DNA from 2 places in the Cyanobium sp. Lug-B genome. Region 1 is predicted to be linked to the other one. Evidence: predicted binding sites of a transcription regulator. Region 1 holds the regulator's gene; the other holds the start of a gene.
What was found. Region 1 encodes HrcA, which represses chaperone genes, less so after heat shock. Its sites were predicted from a motif close to TTAGCACTCNNNNNNNNNGAGTGCTAA; they were not measured.
Positions count from the first base shown of each region.

Region 2: groES (co-chaperone GroES) is a predicted target of HrcA. The motif match lies at 2,488-2,514, and genes of this name have one in related genera.

Region 1 covers NZ_JAGQBM010000092.1:361-7,940, forward strand. Annotated here, with positions in the region: gene purE (5-(carboxyamino)imidazole ribonucleotide mutase) at 1-468, shown strand, start outside; gene KBY81_RS15595 (AI-2E family transporter) at 563-1,648, shown strand; gene cysC (adenylyl-sulfate kinase) at 1,623-2,249, opposite strand; gene KBY81_RS15605 (translation initiation factor) at 2,294-2,617, opposite strand; gene KBY81_RS15610 (phytanoyl-CoA dioxygenase family protein) at 2,610-3,620, opposite strand; gene trpB (tryptophan synthase subunit beta) at 3,757-5,016, shown strand; gene KBY81_RS15620 (proteasome-type protease) at 5,033-5,818, opposite strand; gene KBY81_RS15625 (heat-inducible transcriptional repressor HrcA) at 5,818-6,828, opposite strand; gene KBY81_RS15630 (rhodanese-like domain-containing protein) at 6,910-7,272, opposite strand; partial or broken gene KBY81_RS15635 (DUF3352 domain-containing protein) at 7,327-7,580, shown strand, end outside.
Region 2 covers NZ_JAGQBM010000043.1:3,766-13,498, forward strand. Annotated here, with positions in the region: gene KBY81_RS11055 (rhomboid family intramembrane serine protease) at 1-424, opposite strand, end outside; gene atpC (ATP synthase F1 subunit epsilon) at 456-863, opposite strand; gene atpD (F0F1 ATP synthase subunit beta) at 877-2,343, opposite strand; gene groES (co-chaperone GroES) at 2,592-2,903, shown strand; gene groL (chaperonin GroEL) at 2,957-4,594, shown strand; gene KBY81_RS11080 (B12-binding domain-containing radical SAM protein) at 4,923-6,542, shown strand; gene msrB (peptide-methionine (R)-S-oxide reductase MsrB) at 6,497-7,000, opposite strand; gene secG (preprotein translocase subunit SecG) at 7,006-7,236, opposite strand; gene gpmI (2,3-bisphosphoglycerate-independent phosphoglycerate mutase) at 7,269-8,837, opposite strand; gene pyrR (bifunctional pyr operon transcriptional regulator/uracil phosphoribosyltransferase PyrR) at 9,031-9,594, shown strand; gene KBY81_RS11105 (ferredoxin-thioredoxin reductase variable chain) at 9,605-9,733, opposite strand, start outside.

The DNA of each region.
Region 1 (7,580 bases):
CCGGCCGTGCGGATCCTGGAGCAGCTGGGGGTGGCCAGCGAGGTGCGGGTGCTCTCGGCCCACCGCACCCCGCGGGAGATGGCGGCCTTCGCCGAGGCGGCCGCGTCCCGGGGAGTGCGGGTGATCATCGCCGGGGCGGGCGGCGCCGCCCACCTGCCCGGCATGGTGGCGGCCTTCTCCATGCTCCCGGTGATCGGCGTGCCCGTGCGCAGCCAGGCCCTCTCCGGGGTCGACTCCCTCCATTCGATCGTGCAGATGCCGGCGGGAATCCCCGTGGCCACGGTGGCGATCGGCGGCGGCCTCAACGCCGGCCTGCTGGCGGCGGCGATGCTGGCGATCTCCGATCCGGTGCTCGCGCTGGCCCTCGAGGCCTACCGCCGGGGCCTGCACGACCAGGTGGTGGCCAAGGATGCGCGCCTCCAGGCCCTGGGCAGCGCCGCCTACCTGGAGCAGATGGACCGGGGATGAGGACCCGGGCCCCTCTTCCCTGGCTGGTGCCGGTCCGGCAGGCCAAGCTGGTCGGCGATCGTCGATCCTCCGGGGCCAGGCCCCGCTCCCGCTGATGCTCGAGCGGCTGGTCCTGCCCCCCTGGCTGCGGTTCTCCCTGGCCCTGCCCCTGCTGGTGCTCAACCTCTGGGTGCTGCGCCAGCTGCTGGTGCCCCTGGCGCCGTTCCCGGCCCTGTTCCTGACGGCGGCCCTGCTGGCCTTCCTGCTCGACATCCCCAGCCGCTGGCTGATCCAGCGGGGGCTGCCGCGGGCCCTGGCCCTGCTGCTGGTGCTGGGCCTGAGCCTCTCGGCGGTGGTGCTGGCGGCCCTGGTGCTGGTGCCGCGCCTGGTGGAGCAGCTCGGCGACCTGGTGCTCGCCCTCCCGGGCTGGCTGGCGGAGGGGGAAACCCTGCTGGGGCAGCTGCAGAGCTGGGCCACCGAGCGGGGGCTGCCCACCGATTTCGGCGGCCTGAGCAGCGATCTGATCACCCGCACCAGCAAGATCGCCTCCCAGCTGAGCCAGCAGGTGCTGGGGATCCTGGGGGCCACCGTGAGCATCACCGTCAACACGGTGATCGTGCTGGTGCTGGCGGTGTTCCTGCTGCTGGGGGGCGAAGGCATCGCCAGGGGCTTGGCGGAATGGCTTCCCTCCGGCACCCGCGCCCTGGTGCTCAGCACCCTGGATCGCACCTTCCGGGGCTACTTCGCCGGCCAGGTGGTGCTGGCCCTGATCCTCAGCGGCGCCCAGTGCCTGGTGTTCACCCTGCTGGGGATTCCCTACGGCGTGCTGTTCGCGGTGGCGATCGGCTTCACCACCTTGATCCCCTACGCCAGTGCCCTCACCATCGTGGGGGTGAGCGTGCTGCTGGCCCTCGAGGATCCGCGCACCGGCCTGGAGGTGCTGGCGGTGGCGATCAGCGTCGGCCAGGTGGTCGACCAGGTGATCCAGCCGCGGCTGATGGGGTCGATCGTGGGGCTGCAGCCGGCCTGGCTGCTGATCAGCCTGCCGATCGGCGCCCGGCTGGGGGCGCTGATGGGGCTGGGGGAACTACTGGGCCTGCTGCTGGCGGTGCCGGTGGCCAGCTGCGCCAAGACCTTCCTCGATGCCTGGGCGCTGCGCCTGCGCGCCGAACCCCTCAGGCCTCCGCCGGAGCCGGAATGATGCCGCGGCGCTCCAGTTCCGCCATCACCTGGGCCACCGAATCCTCGAGGCCCTGCTCGCCGGTGGCCACCCGCAGCTCGGGGGCCTCCGGGGCCTCATAGGGGCTGGAGATGCCGGTGAACTCCTTGATCTCGCCGGCCCTGGCCTTGGCGTAGAGCCCCTTGGTGTCCCGCTGTTCGCAGACCGCCAGGTCGGCGGCGCAGTGGATCTCGAGGAAATCACCCGCCTCCACCAGCTCCCGGGCCCGCTGACGGTCGGCGCGGAAGGGGGAGACGAAGGCGGTGAGCACCACCACGCCGGCATCCAGGAACAGCTTGGCCACCTCACCGATGCGGCGGATGTTCTCCTCCCGGTCGGCGTCCGAGAAGCCCAGATCGCTGCACAGCCCGTGGCGGACGTTGTCGCCATCGAGCACGTAGCAGGCCAGCCCCTGCTCGAACAGGGCCGAATTCACCGCATTGGCCAGGGTGCTCTTGCCTGCCCCCGACAGGCCCGTGAACCAGAGGATGGCGCTGCGGTGGCCCCGCTGGTGGGCCCGGGCGGCCCGGGTCACGGTGGAGTGGTGCCAGACGATGTTGGTGGCCTTGGCCGGCGAGGTCATCTCGGACACGGAAACGGGGCGGTGGCTTCGGGGCGCATTCTCCCCTACCCCCCCGCCTGCTTCGGTCGGTAGCCGTCCTTCTCCAGGGCGGCCAGAGCCGCCGCCACGTGGTCCCCCTGCAGTTCGATCACCCCGTCCTTGAGGGTGCCACCGGTGCCGGCGCTGGCCTTCAGCCGCTTGAGCAGCAGGCGCAGCTCGGCCTCGGACGCCTCCAGCCCGGTGATGGCGGTGACCAGCTTTCCCCCCTTGCCCGCCTTGGTGCGCTGCACCCTCACCTTCTGCAGTGCCCGGGGCGTCGTGGCCGGGGCGGCCTCCGGCCGCTGCAGGCTGTCCGGCCCGCTGAACTCCCGCCAGCCCCCCTTAGGCATCGGTGGGCCCTCCCGCGATCAGCCGCCTGAAGCGGCGGCCGGTGGCGGCCACCAGCCGGGAGGGCAGCGACCTGGGGCGCATCGTCTCGGGCAGGGTGGGGGGGTCGGAGAAGTCGTAGCCATCCCCGACGCGGTGCCGGGCCAGGGCCTTGTGGCCGGCGGCGGCCGTGTAGTGGCAGACGTAGGACCGGCGGGTGAGGCTGGGATCGCGCATCGGGGTGCCGCCGTGGATCAGGGCCCCGTGCCAGATCAGCACATCGCCCCGGCGGGGCAGGTAGATGCTCGGGGTCCAGCCCTGGGCGTCGATCAGGGCCTGCAGGTACGGCCCGTAACCCGCCGCCCTGCGGGGATCGCCGTCGCGGCTGGCGAGGATGCCGCCCCCGTTCCAGTCGTAGAACTGATCGGCCTCCAGCCGATGGGAGCCCTTGTAGTAGACGAGCGGTCCGGCCCGATCGCTGATGTCCTCCAGGGGGATCCAGGCGGCGGCCAGGTGGCCCAGGCGGTTGTGGTGGTGCACGTAGGAGAAGTCCTGGTGGAGGGACTGCTCGCTGCTCTTCCAGAAGGTGAGCGTCTGGATCAGCCCCGGCGCCGAACCGAAGAGTTCATCGAGGAAATGGATGATGGGATCGGCGAAGGCCAGCGAGCGGGCCGCCTCGAAGTAACGGTGCAGGTCGTTGAGCTTCAGCCCCGGGCCGGCATCGCGGAGATCGGTGATGCCGAGCAGCGACAGATTGCGCAGGACCCGGGCCTCGTAGTGCTCCGCCTTGCCGTCGATGCCGATCATCCCGTGCAGCAGCGAGGTGCGGGCCAGAGCCGGCAGGGCCTCGAGGTCGCGGTCCATCCGGTCGAGGAGCTCCGGGTCCAGCACCTGCGGAAAGATCACCACCCCATCCCGCAGGAACTCGAGCACGGGGCCCGAGTAGATCCGGCCGGCCAGTTCCGGCTGCTGTCGATACAGGCGTTCCGCCAGAGGCAGGGAGGTCAGATAGTCGGCGGGAAGCATCTGTGGCGTTCGTGGGCGACTCGGTCGGCAGCCGTTCCGGTGCGGGGTTCTCCGGTGGCGTCCGGATGGCCCCTCCGCCGCTGCCGCCCCGGGTGGCGGCTCCCTAAGGTGAATTATCTCCCCTTGCGCAGCGCCGGTGACCAGCACCGCCCCAACCCGCAGCGCCGATCCTGCCGAGCTGCAGCCGTCGGTCCGCCCGGATGGCCTGGGCCGTTTCGGCCCCTTCGGCGGGCAGTACGTCCCGGAAACGCTGATGCCCGCCCTGGCGGAACTGGAGGCGGCCGCGGCCGAGGCCTGGGCCGATCCCGCTTTCACCGCCCGGCTGGATCACCTGCTGCGCACCTACGTGGGCCGGCCCACCCCCCTGTATGAGGCCGAACGGCTCACGGCCCACTACCAGCGGCCTGAGGGTGGTCCGCGCCTGTGGCTGAAGCGGGAGGACCTCAACCACACCGGCGCCCACAAGATCAACAACGCCCTGGGCCAGGCCCTGCTGGCGCTGCGGATGGGCAAGAAGCGGATCATCGCCGAAACCGGCGCCGGCCAGCATGGTGTCGCCACGGCCACGGTCTGTGCCCGTTTCGGCCTGGAGTGCGTCATCTACATGGGCGCCGAGGACATGCGCCGCCAGGCCCTGAACGTGTTCCGGATGCGGCTGCTGGGGGCCACAGTCCAGCCCGTCACCGCCGGCACCGCCACCCTCAAGGACGCCACCAGCGAAGCCATCCGCGACTGGGTCACCAACGTGGAGAGCACCCACTACATCCTCGGCTCGGTGGCCGGCCCGCACCCCTACCCGATGCTGGTGCGGGATTTCCACGCCGTGATCGGCCAGGAGGCCCGGAGCCAGTGCCTGGAGGCCTTCGGCCGGCTGCCGGATGTGCTGATCGCCTGCGTGGGCGGCGGCTCCAACGCCATGGGGCTCTTCCATCCCTTCGTCGAGGACGCCTCCGTGCGCCTGATCGGGGTCGAGGCGGCCGGCGAGGGTGTCGCCACCGGCCGCCACGCCGCCACCATCACCGAGGGCCGGGTGGGGGTGCTGCACGGTGCCATGAGCCTGCTGCTGCAGGACGACGAGGGCCAGGTGCAGGAGGCCCACTCGATCAGCGCCGGCCTCGACTACCCAGGCGTCGGTCCGGAGCACAGCTACCTGCGCCAGATCGGCCGGGCCGAGTACGCCGCCGTCACCGATGCCCAGGCCCTGGAGGCCCTGCAGCGGGTGAGCGAACTGGAGGGCATCATCCCGGCGCTGGAGACGGCCCACGCCTTCGCCTGGCTGGAGTCCCTCTGCCCCACCCTGGCCCCCGGCACCGAAGTGGTGCTCAATCTCTCCGGCCGCGGCGACAAGGACGTCAACACGGTGGCGGAAAAGCTGGGCGACGGGCTGGCGGGGTAGGTCCTCCCTGGGGCCCTCAGAGGGGGTCGTGCTCCCAGGGGAAACGCGGCAGCTTGTTGAGCCCCTCCTGCATGTGGCGGGCCCAGACGTCCATGGTGTGCTGGATCTCGGGAGCGTCCTTCTCCAGCTTCAGGTGCCGGGTCACCTTGAAGGCATCGCGGGGCAACAGGGCGATCTCGAAGGGCGGCCCCACGGTGAGATTGGAGCGCCTTGTGACGATCTCCGACACCAGGCAGAGCCGCGCCGCATCCTCCAGGGAGAGGTCGGGGCGGCCGATGTAATCGAGGGGAGGCTTGCCGTACTTGGTTTCGCCGATCTGCAGGAAGGGCGTGTCATCGGTGGCCATGATCGCGTTCCCCTGGGGATAGATCATGTAGAGCCCGTGGGGCTGGCCCGCGATCTGGCCGCCGAGGATGAAGCTGGCCTCGCCGCTGGCACCCGCCTGGCGCAGGTTGGGATTGAACTCCTTCTGCACCATCACGTTGAGCCGCCCGATGTAGTCGGCCACCTCGAACAGGTAGCGGGCGGTGAGCATGCTCGGCCCGGCGGGGGGGTCGTCCTGGCGGGTCCACTGGGGGCTGGGGCCGGCGCCATGGTTCTCGATGTCACGGCGGATCCGGTTGAGCACCGCCTGGGTGGTGCCCAGGTTGCCGGCCGCCATGAGCACGAACAGCCGGTCAGGGGCCGGCGCCAGCACGTGCATCTTGCTGTAACTCGAGATGTAGTCCACCCCCGCGTTGGTGCGGGAGTCGGAGGCGAACACGAGGCCGCTGTGGAGCAGGAAGCCGAGGCAATAGGTCATCAGCTGAGCAGCCTCTCCAGGATCGAGGCCACCGACTGAACCGCGGCGCGGGCGGTGGCGTAGGCCATCCGCATCGGACCCACCAGGCCCACCTGGCCGCGGCCGCCGTGTCCCGTGCGGTAGGTGGCCTGCACCACCGAGCACTGGCCGAGGGCCGCGTGGGGATGCTCGGTGCCGATCCAGATCGCTTCGGTCGCGACCGGGGCCTGGGGGCCGGTGATACCCAGCAGGGCACGGGGGCCATGCTCCACCAGCTGCACCACGGGCAGCAGGCTGGAACTGTGGCGGAATTCGGGCTGGGCCAGCAGCCCGCCCAGGCCGGCGGCCACCACAGCATCGAGCTCCTCGCTGCGGATGCGGCCGTGGCTGTCGAGGGCCTGGCGCAGCAGTCCGCCGCTGCGGCGCAGCTCCGCCGGCAGCCGTTCCCAGGGGATGCGGCCGTCGCCGCCGGCCCTGAGCTGCTGGTTGCTCCAGCGCTCCAGGATCGGCAGCTCCTCCTCCAGCCCGGCGCCCAGGCGCAGGTTGAGGCTGGTGCTGAAATCGGGCCCCTGGACGAGGAACACCAGCAGCCGGTCGCCGCTGGGCACGAGCCGCACCGCCTGCAGCAGGGGGCTGGGCCGCTGGGGGCGGGTGATCAGGCTGAGCAGGCCGGTGAGATCGGCCAGGCGGCGGGCCAGGTGCAGCAGCAGATCATCGAGGGCGGCCCACTGCAGGCTGATGCCGGCCAGCTCGCGCTCCAGCTGCAGGGCGGCGGCCCCCGGGGCCGGCAGCAGCTGATCGACGTAAAGGCGGTAGCCGCGCTGGCTGGGGATCCGGCCGGCGGACGTGTGGGGCTGGGTCAGCAGGCCGCGCTGCTCCAGGGCCCCCATGGCCGTCCGCACCGTGGCGGGGCTGGCCGGCAGCCCGAAACGCCGGACCAGCGTGTGGCTGCCCACGGGTTCGACGGTGTCCACGTAGTGCCGCACCGTGGCCTGGAGGACCTCCTGTTGTCGGCGCGGCAGCGTGTCCAAGGAATGGGGGGAAAAGTTGAAAAGCTAAACAGAACCTTCATCCTAGGTGCGACGGACCCGCCCTCCGCCGTGGAAGGGGGTTCAGTAACGGGGAACCCGGGGATCCACCTCCCGGCTCCAGGCGTCGATACCCCCCTGCAGGTTCCAGACCTCGCCGTAGCCCTGCTCCTGCATCAGCCAGCAGGCGAAGTGCCAGCTGCGGATGCCGGCATGGCACAGCACCACCACCGGCTGTTGCCGGTCGAGCAGGGTCTCCAGCTCCGGGATCCATTCGCCGGAGCGGCTCAGGGGCAGATGCACCACCGGGTGGGGCAGGCGTGCCTCCTCGAGCTCCCGGTCCTCCCGCACGTCCACGATCCGGAGCGGTTCCCCCTCCGCCAGGCGCCGCTGCAGCTCCATGGCGGAGAGGCTGCGGGGGGGGGCCGGAGGGGTCGGCTCGTCCATGGCGGGCGTCGGAGGGGGGGTGGCGTCAGGATGGTCCCATCCTGCTGAGAACGCATGAAGGCCCGCCCATTCCTGGCGGTGCTGCTGGCCCTGGTGCTGGTGGTGTTCGGTCTGGGGCTCGGTGGCTGGTGGCTGGTGTGGCAGCGCAGTGCCCTGCGTCTCCAGCGGCTGCCGCTGGAGGTGCCGCGGGCGGCCCAGTTCGTGCCCCGGGACGCCCCCTTCAGCCTCCACCTGTTCACCGACGGCGAGCAGCCCCTCGACTACGCCCGGGCCGTCGCCCCGCCCCGCCAGCGACGCCAGGCGGCGGA
Region 2 (9,733 bases), on a different contig from region 1:
CCGAGGCGGCGGCCAGGGCCAGCCCCGGGCCGAGGGGGCGCAGGGCCTCCAGCCGGCCCAGGGGGAGGGGAATGGCGGCGGCCGGGGAACCGGTGCCAGCCGCAGCGGAGCCGGGCCTGGAGGGGGCCACGCCGGAGCAGGCTTCGAGCAGGTCGAGCAGTTCGGCCAGCACACCAGGCGCATAGATCCCGGCCAGATGGCTGCTGAGGGCGGCGACGGCGCTGCGCTGGGGTCCACCCTGGAGCTGCAGCACCCGCTGCAGCAGGGGCTGGGTGGCAAGGTCCCGCACGGGACCACGCAAGGCCTCCTCCGCCCCGAGGGCGTCGATCAGTCGGTTGGCCAGGGCCTGGGGGTTGTCCAGGCTGACGGAACCGGTGGCGATCCACTCCCGCAGCTGCAGACCCAGCTCCCGACCCTTGCCCATGGCCGCGGCGTCCCGGTCCGCAGGGGCGCGATCAGGCGCCCTTGCTGGCCTGGAGACGGGCGCGGGCGCGGGCCAGGGCCTGCTGGGCCTTCACCTTCTCGGGGCTGGGATCGGAGCCTTCCAGCGCCGCCGCGGCCTGCTGGGCCGCCTCGAAATCGGTCTGGGCGGCGGCGGCATTGATGCTGCTGCCCAGCTCGGCGCCGTTGACGAGCACGGTGACCTCATTGGCCACCACCTCGGCGAAGCCCCCCATCAGGGCGATCGACTGCCAGTTGGCACCCTCCCGCACCCGCAGCACGCCGCTGTCGAGGGCGGTGAGCATGGAGACGTGGCCGGTGAGGATGCCGAGCTGGCCGGTGGTGCCGGGGAGGATCACTTCGTCGGCGGTGCCGTCGAAGACGCTCTGATCGGGGGCGAGGACACGCAGGGTGAGGGTCATGGGGTTTCCCGGATCAGGACTTGGCGTCGGCGAGGATCTTGGCGGCCTTGGCCTTCACCTGATCGATGTTGCCCACCAGGTAGAAGGCGGCTTCCGGCAGGTCGTCGAGTTCACCGGCCAGGATCATGTTGAAGCCCTTGATGGTGTCTTCGAGCTTCACGTACTCACCGGACTGGCCGGTGAAGATCTCGGCCACGAAGAACGGCTGGGAGAGGAACTTCTCGATCTTGCGGGCCCGGTCCACCGTGCGGCGGTCGTCCTCGGAGAGTTCGTCCAGACCCAGGATCGCGATGATGTCCTGCAGCTCCTTGTAGCGCTGCAGGGTGGACTGCACAGCCCGGGCGGTGCGGTAGTGCTCGTCGCCCACGACGGCGGGCTGGAGCATGGTGCTGGTGGAATCGAGGGGATCGACCGCCGGGTAGATGCCCTTGGAGGCCAGGCCGCGGCTCAGCACGGTGGTGGCGTCGAGGTGGGCGAAGGTGGTGGCGGGCGCCGGGTCGGTGAGGTCGTCGGCGGGGACGTAGACGGCCTGGATCGAAGTGATCGAACCCTCCAGGGTGGAGGTGATGCGCTCCTGCAGCTCACCCACATCGGTGCCGAGGGTGGGCTGGTAGCCCACGGCCGACGGCATGCGGCCCAGCAGGGCGCTCACCTCGGAGCCGGCCTGGACGAAGCGGAAGATGTTGTCGATGAACAGCAGCACGTCCTGCTTGTTCACGTCGCGGAAGTGCTCGGCCATCGTGAGCGCTGACAGGCCCACCCGCATGCGGGCGCCGGGGGGCTCGTTCATCTGGCCGTAGCAGAGGGCCACCTTCGACTTGGAGAGGTCGTCGGCGTTGATCACGCCCGACTCCTTGAACTCCTCGTAGAGGTCGTTGCCCTCACGGGTGCGCTCACCCACGCCGCCGAACACGGAGACGCCGCCGTGCTCCTTGGCGATGTTGTTGATCAGCTCCTGGATCAGCACGGTCTTGCCGACGCCGGCGCCACCGAACAGGCCCACCTTGCCGCCCTGGCGGTAGGGGGCCAGCAGATCGATCACCTTGATGCCAGTCTCGAAGACCCGGGGCTTGGTCTCCAGCTCGGTGAGCTTGGGAGCCTGGCGGTGGATCGGGGCGGTCATGGTGCTGGTGACCGGACCCTGCTCGTCGACGGGCTCACCGAGGACGTTGAAGATGCGGCCCAGGGTGGCCTCACCCACGGGGACGGAGATGGGGGCGCCGGTGTCGAGGGCGCTCATGCCGCGCACCAGGCCGTCGGTGCTGCTCATGGCCACGGCGCGGACCCGGTGGTCGCCCAGCAGCTGCTGCACTTCGGCGGTGAGGGCCACCTGCTGGCCGGCGGAGTTGGTGCCCTCGATACGGAGGGCGTTGAAGATCTTGGGCAGCTTGCCCGCAGGAAATTCCACGTCGAGGACCGGGCCGATCACCTGGCGCACGGTGCCTTTGGTACCAGGGACGGCGGGAGCGGCAGCAGCCATAGGTAAGGAAGGAAGGAGGGGTGCCAGCGGGATCCTGCACCCGTCTGAAGCGGCGCAACCTTACCACCGCAGGGGGCCTGACGGTCTGCGGTTCGGTCACCCGCACAGCCCGGGGATGGCGTCAGAGCCGGGGCGCCACCTAGGTTGGCAGTCGAAGGGCGCGAGTGCTAACTCGCCCCACCCCAGCGACGCTCCGGCCCCGGCCGATCCCTCGTCGCTGTCTTCGCAACCATTCTTCGCGTCATTTCATGGCTGCCGTTTCCCTCAGCGTCTCCACGGTCAAACCCCTCGGAGATCGCGTTTTCATCAAGGTGTCCGAATCGGAGGAGAAAACCGCCGGTGGCATCCTTCTGCCCGACACCGCCAAGGAAAAGCCCCAGGTGGGTGAAGTGGTCCAGATCGGCCCCGGCAAGCGCAACGACGACGGCTCCCGTCAGGCTCCTGAAGTGGGCGTCGGCGACAAGGTGCTCTACAGCAAGTACGCCGGCACCGACATCAAGCTCGGCACCGACGAGTACGTGCTTCTGTCCGAGAAGGACATCCTGGCCGTCGTCAACTGATCTGACGGCGTTTCCGTCGGCATCACCTTCAACCAAGCAATCTTTTTTCTTCCATGGCCAAGCGCATCATCTATAACGAGCAAGCCCGCCGGGCGCTCGAACGCGGCATCGACATCCTTGCCGAAGCCGTCGCCGTCACCCTCGGCCCCAAGGGCCGCAACGTGGTGCTGGAGAAGAAATTCGGCGCTCCCCAGATCATCAACGACGGCGTCACGATCGCCAAGGAGATCGAACTGGAGGACCACATCGAGAACACCGGTGTGGCCCTGATCCGTCAGGCCGCCAGCAAAACCAACGACGCCGCCGGTGACGGCACCACCACCGCCACCGTCCTGGCCCACGCCATGGTCAAGGCGGGTCTGCGCAACGTGGCCGCCGGCGCCAACGCCATCACCCTCAAGAAGGGCATCGACAAGGCCACCGAGTTCCTCGTCGGCAAGATCGAGGAGCACGCCAAGCCGATCTCCGACTCCAACGCCATCGCCCAGGTGGGCACCATCTCCGCCGGCAACGACGAAGAGGTGGGCCGCATGATCGCGGACGCCATGGACAAGGTGGGCAAGGAGGGTGTGATCTCCCTCGAGGAAGGCAAGTCGATGACCACCGAACTGGAGGTCACCGAAGGCATGCGCTTCGACAAGGGCTACATCTCGCCCTACTTCGCCACCGACACCGAGCGGATGGAAGCGGTGCTCGACGAGCCCTACATCCTGCTGACCGACAAGAAGATCGGTCTCGTCCAGGACCTGGTGCCCGTGCTCGAGCAGATCGCCCGCACCGGCAAGCCCCTGCTGATCATCGCCGAGGACATCGAGAAGGAAGCCCTCGCCACCCTGGTGGTGAACCGTCTGCGTGGCGTCCTGAACGTCGCCGCCGTCAAGGCTCCCGGCTTCGGTGACCGCCGCAAGGCCATGCTCGAGGACATCGCCGTTCTCACCAACGGTCAGCTGATCACCGAGGACGCCGGCCTCAAGCTGGAGAACACCAAGCTGGAGATGCTGGGCACCGCCCGTCGCATCACCATCAACAAGGACACCACCACCATCGTCGCCGAAGGCAACGAGGCGGCGGTCAAGGCCCGCTGCGAGCAGATCCGCAAGCAGATGGACGAAACCGACTCCTCCTACGACAAGGAGAAGCTGCAGGAGCGTCTGGCCAAGCTGAGCGGCGGTGTGGCCGTGGTCAAGGTGGGCGCTGCCACCGAGACCGAGATGAAGGACAAGAAGCTGCGCCTGGAAGATGCCATCAACGCCACCAAGGCGGCCGTTGAGGAAGGCATCGTCCCCGGCGGTGGCACCACCCTGGCCCACCTGGCCCCGGCCCTCGAGGAGTGGGCGGCCGCCAACCTCTCCGGCGAGGAGCTGATCGGCGCCACCATCGTGGCCTCGTCCCTCACCGCCCCGCTCAAGCGGATCGCTGAGAACGCCGGTGTCAACGGCGCCGTCGTCGCCGAGCACGTGCGCAACAAGCCCTTCAACGAGGGCTACAACGCCGCCACCGGCGAGTACGTCGACATGCTGGCCGCCGGCATCGTCGATCCCGCCAAGGTGACCCGCTCCGGCCTGCAGAACGCCGCCTCGATCGCCGGCATGGTGCTCACCACCGAGTGCATCGTGGCCGACCTGCCCGAGAAGAAGGAAGCTGCTCCCGCCGGTGGCGGCGGCGGCATGGGCGGCGACTTCGACTACTGATCGCCCTGCGGTCAGCGTCGGATCTCCACTCCTTCGCTTTCAGTTCCAAGCGCCCCTGCGGGGGCGCTTTTTTGTGCCTTCGCGTCCATCGCAGAGCTGATCAAAGTCCCGAGGAGCCGAAAGATCGCCGTGAACTTGCAGCAATGACGGCGCAGATTCGCATCAGCCAAAGCCGCCAGTGAGGCCCGCTTCCACTCCAGCGACCGGCGGGTGAATGGAAGCAAGAAATGTGTGGCGGCAGCGTGATTCCTCTCCAGCTGCCTACGTTCGAAGGGAAGGACCAGACCGGCACCTGCGGCCGGGCCATCGCCATCCCGCCGCTGCTGTGATGAACGCCCTTCTCCTCTATCCCCACTTCCCGAAAACCTTCTGGTCGTTCGACCGGTTCCTGGAGATGGCCGGCGTGAAGGCCTTCATCCCGCCACTGGGGATCCTCACGGTGGCCTCCCTGCTGCCGCCGCACTGGCATCTGCGCTTCCACGACAGGAACGTGGCCGAGGAGACGGAGGACGACTGGCACTGGTGCGACCTCGTGATCGTCTCGGCGATGCTGGTGCAGCGCGAGGACTTTCACCATCTGATCCGCCTGGCGGTGGCGATGGGTAAAAAAGTGGCGGTCGGCGGCCCCTATCCCACCTCCCTGCCGGAGCATGCGCTGCAATCAGGAGCCCACTATCTGATCCTGGATGAGGGGGAGATCACCGTTCCCGCCTTCCTGGCGGCCCTCGAGCGAGGTGAACCCTGCGGGGTGTTCCGTGCCCTGGAGAAGCCGGATGTCAGCCTCAGCCCCAGGCCCCGCTACGACCTGCTGCAACGCGACGCCTATCTGATGATGGCGGTGCAGTTCTCCCGCGGCTGTCCGTTCAACTGCGAGTTCTGCGACATCATCAACCTCTACGGCCGCAAGCCGCGGACCAAGGAGAACCACCAGATCCTGGGGGAACTGAAAATCCTCTACGACCTGGGCTGGCGGGGATCCATCTTCATGGTGGATGACAACTTCATCGGCAATCAACACAACGTCAAGCGTCTGCTGAACGATCTGATTCCCTGGATGCGGGAGCATCGCTACCCCTTCAACTTCCTGACCGAAGCCTCGGTGAATCTGGCCGAGCAGCCCGAGCTGCTCGATCTGATGGCCCGGGCCGGCTTCTTCGGGGTCTTCCTGGGCATCGAGACCCCCGACCAGGACAGTCTGGAGCTCACCCGCAAGCGGCAGAACACCCGCCATCCCCTCGCCGAAGCCTGCCGGACGATCAGTGCGGCGGGACTGGTTATCTACGCCGGGTTCATCCTCGGCTTCGACGGGGAACGCTCTGGCGCGGGGCAGCGCATCGAGGCGTTCGTCGCCGAGACGGCCATTCCCCAGCCGATGCTGGGGATTCTCCAGGCCCTGCCGAACACGGCGCTCTGGACCCGGCTGGAGCAGGAGGGACGACTGCTGCCGGGTGCCGATGGCGGCTGCGGCGACCAGAACACCCTGATGAACTTCGTGCCCTCCCGCCCGGCCTGGGACATCGGCCACGAGTACGTGCGGGCCCTCTGGCGGATGTACGAGCCCGCCACCTATCTGGAGCGCTGCCTGCGCCACTGTCTCGCCATCACCCCCAATCCCCACTGCGCTCAGCAGATGCACGTGCCGCCGGCCCGGGCCGTCAGGCTTCTGGCCCTGCTGGTCTGGCACCAGGGCCTGCGCCGCCCGGAACTCCGGGGCCAGTTCTGGAGGCAGCTGGGGCAGATGGCGCAGCGGCAGCCCCGCCTGCTGGCCCTTTATCTGGGCCTCTGCGCGGCCGGCGAACACGTCTTCGAGTACCGCCAGCTGGCCCGGGAGCGCATCGGCGCCCAGCTGGGCCACGATCCACTCGCCATGCCGCCCACAACGCCCCCGCCGCCGCAGGCGGTTCAGCCGCCTGGCACAAAGGCCAGGGCCACGCCGTTGTTGCAGTAACGTTTGCCGGTGGGTTTGGGGCCGTCGTTGAACACGTGGCCTTGGTGGCCGCCACAGCGGCGGCAGTGGTATTCGGTACGCGGCAGGATCAGCTTGAAGTCGGTTTTCGTGGCCACCGCGTTGGGCAGGGGTTGCCAGAAGCTGGGCCAGCCGGTGCCGGAGTCGAACTTGGCCTTGGAGGAGAACAGGGGCAGGCGGCAGCCGGCACACACGTAGGTGCCGCTGCGCTTTTCGTTGTTGAGCGGACTGCTGAAGGGGCGCTCGGTGCCCTCATCGCGGAGCACCGCATAGGCCGCCGGACTCAGGCGTTTCCGCCATTGCGCCGGGCTCAGCTGCCAGGCCGGATCGGTGGCCTTGGCGGCAGCCAGAGCCCGGTCGGCGGGCAGGAAAGGCAGCAGTCCCGCCAGGGGGGCCCCCACCCGGGCCAGCAGGCTGGAGAGAAAGTTGCGGCGGTCCATCCGGTTCAGCCCAGCCAGCCGGCGCTCAGCACCACGGCCAGCCCCAGAAACAGGGAGAGCAGGGTCCAGGTGATGCGGTTGAGGGTGTTCTCGGCGCTGCGGGCGCTGCTGAACATCGAGCCGCCACTGGAGGCCAGGCCCCCCATGCCATCCCCCTTGGGGCTGTGGAGCAGCACGCTGACGATCAGCAGGGCGCCGCTGAGCATCCAGAGCGATGAAACGATGTTCTTGACCATTGATCCAGCTTAGCCGCCGCGGGCCTGCAGCCTCAGGCGCCGAGGGTCTGGGGGATGCGGGCGGCGGGCACGGAGGCGGGCACCACCAGGGAGGTGCCGGTCATGCGGGCGGGCTTGGGCAGGCCCAGGATCTCCAGCAGGGTCGGGGCAATGTCGGCCAGGCCGCCATGCTCCCGCAGGGTGACGTCGTTGCCATGGCCCGGCAGCTTGCGCTTCTCCCCCTCCACCAGGATCACCGGCACCGGGTTGGTGGTGTGGGCGGTCCAGGGGAGGCCATCGGGGCCCTGCATCACCTCGGCGTTGCCATGGTCGGCGGTGATCAGCAGGCTGCCGCCCATGCGGGTGGTGGCCTCCACGAGCCGGCCCACGCAGCGGTCGACCGTGGCGATGGCTTCGGTGGCGGCCTCCATCTGGCCGGTGTGGCCCACCATGTCGGGGTTGGCGTAGTTGATCACCACCAGGGAGTAGATCCCCTTGCCGATGGCGGCGATGCAGCTGTCGGTGAGCTTCTCCGCCGACATCGCCGGCGCCTGGTCATAGGTGGCGACCCGGGGGGAGGGCACCAGGTGGCGGTCTTCACCGGGAAAGGCCTGCTCGATGCCGCCGTTCATGAAGTACGTGACGTGCGGGTACTTCTCGGTCTCGGCGGTGCGGAACTGGCGCAGGCCGTGCTCGGAAACCACCTGGCCGAGAAGGCCGTCGAGGGATTCGGGCGGGAAGGCCACCCGCACGGGCAGGCCCTGCTCGTACTGGGTGAAAGTGACCACATGGAGGGGGCCAAGCCACTCCCGCGGGAAGCCGTCGAACTCCGGCAGGACCAGGGCACGGATGATCTGGCGCACCCGGTCGGGGCGGAAGTTGAAGCAGACCAGGCCATCACCGCACTCCAGCAGCCCCTCGCTGAGGCGCACCGGCTCGAGGAATTCATCGGTGATGCCCGCCGCATAGGAGCCCTGCAGCACCTCCTCCGGCGTGAAGGGGCAGATCTCGGATGGCTCGGTCAGCAGGCGATAGGCCTTCTGGGTCCGCTCCCATCGCTGGTCGCGGTCCATGGCCCAGTAACGGCCGCAGAGGGTGGCGATGCGGCCCACACCGGCCTCGTCGATCATCGCCTGGATCCGGGCCAGGTAACCCGGGCCCCCGTGGGGGGCCGAGTCGCGGCCATCGGTGACCACATGGATCAGCACATCGGTGAGGCCGCGGCCGGCGGCCCAGCGCAGCAGACCGCCCAGGTGGTCGACATGGCTGTGGACGCCGCCATCGGAGCAGAGGCCGATCAGGTGCAGGGGGCGGCCGCTGGCCAGCAGGGTGTCACCCAGATCGTTGAGGGCCTGGTTGCCGGCGATCGAGCCGCTGCGCACCGCCTGGCCGATCCGCACCAGCTCCTGGCGGATGATCCGACCGGAGCCGATGGTGAGGTGTCCCACCTCCGAATTGCCCATCTGGTGATCCGGCAGGCCCACGGCGGCGCCGCTGGCTTCGATCAGGGTGTGGGGATAGGCATGCCAGAGGGCATCCATCACCGGGGTGTCCGCTTTCCTCACGGCGTTGTGATCGGCCTCCGGGCTGTATCCCCAGCCATCAAGGATGGCCAGAACCATGGGGGCGACGGGGGCAGCCGTCTCGCAGGGGACGCGTTCGCCGGTGCCGCCAGCGGACTGCTTCTGGGAGGGAGCTGCTTTCACCAGCGAGAAAATCTGCACGTTTCAACGCCACGCCAACCTACAGCCCCCCTTCAAGATCACCTTCTTCCGGCGTGGATGCGTCAGGCTTTGGTTACACGCCATACGCTTTGTGGCCAGACCTCAGGTCGCATCATCGGGTTCCTCCGACCGGCTGGAGCTGCTCTCCGCCCAGGACCTGGGACGCACCCTCGACAGGCTCGCCTCCCAGGTGCTGGAGGCGGTGGCCGACAGCCAGGACCTCGTGCTGCTGGGCATCCCCACCCGCGGTGTGGCCCTGGCCCGGGTGCTGGCCGGGCGGCTGGAGGCGATCTGCGGCCATCCCATCGCCCACGGCAGCCTCGACCCCACCTTCCACCGCGACGACCTGGAGCGGGTGGGCACCCGCCTGGTGGAGGCCACCCAGCTGCCGGTGCCGGTGGACGGGCGCCAGGTGGTGCTCGTCGATGACGTCATCTTCACCGGCCGCACGGTGCGGGCCGCCCTGGAGGCCCTGCAGGGCTGGGGCCGTCCCCGCCGCGTGGGGCTGCTGGTGATGGTCGACCGGGGGCACCGGGAACTGCCGATTCAACCGGACTTCTGCGGCCGGGTGGTGCCCACCGCCCGCCACGAGACGATCCAGCTGTGCCTCCAGGCCATCGATGGCGAGGAGGGGGTCTACCTGCTGCGCGACTGAGGAGGCGTTCTCAGACGGTGGCGAGCTCGTCCTCGCGGAAATGGGCCCGGAACTTGCCGAAGGCCACCACCACGGGCAGGGTCGGGCTGATGGGGCGACCCTTCCAGTCGTTCAGCACGTTGAACACCTCGCCCTGCTG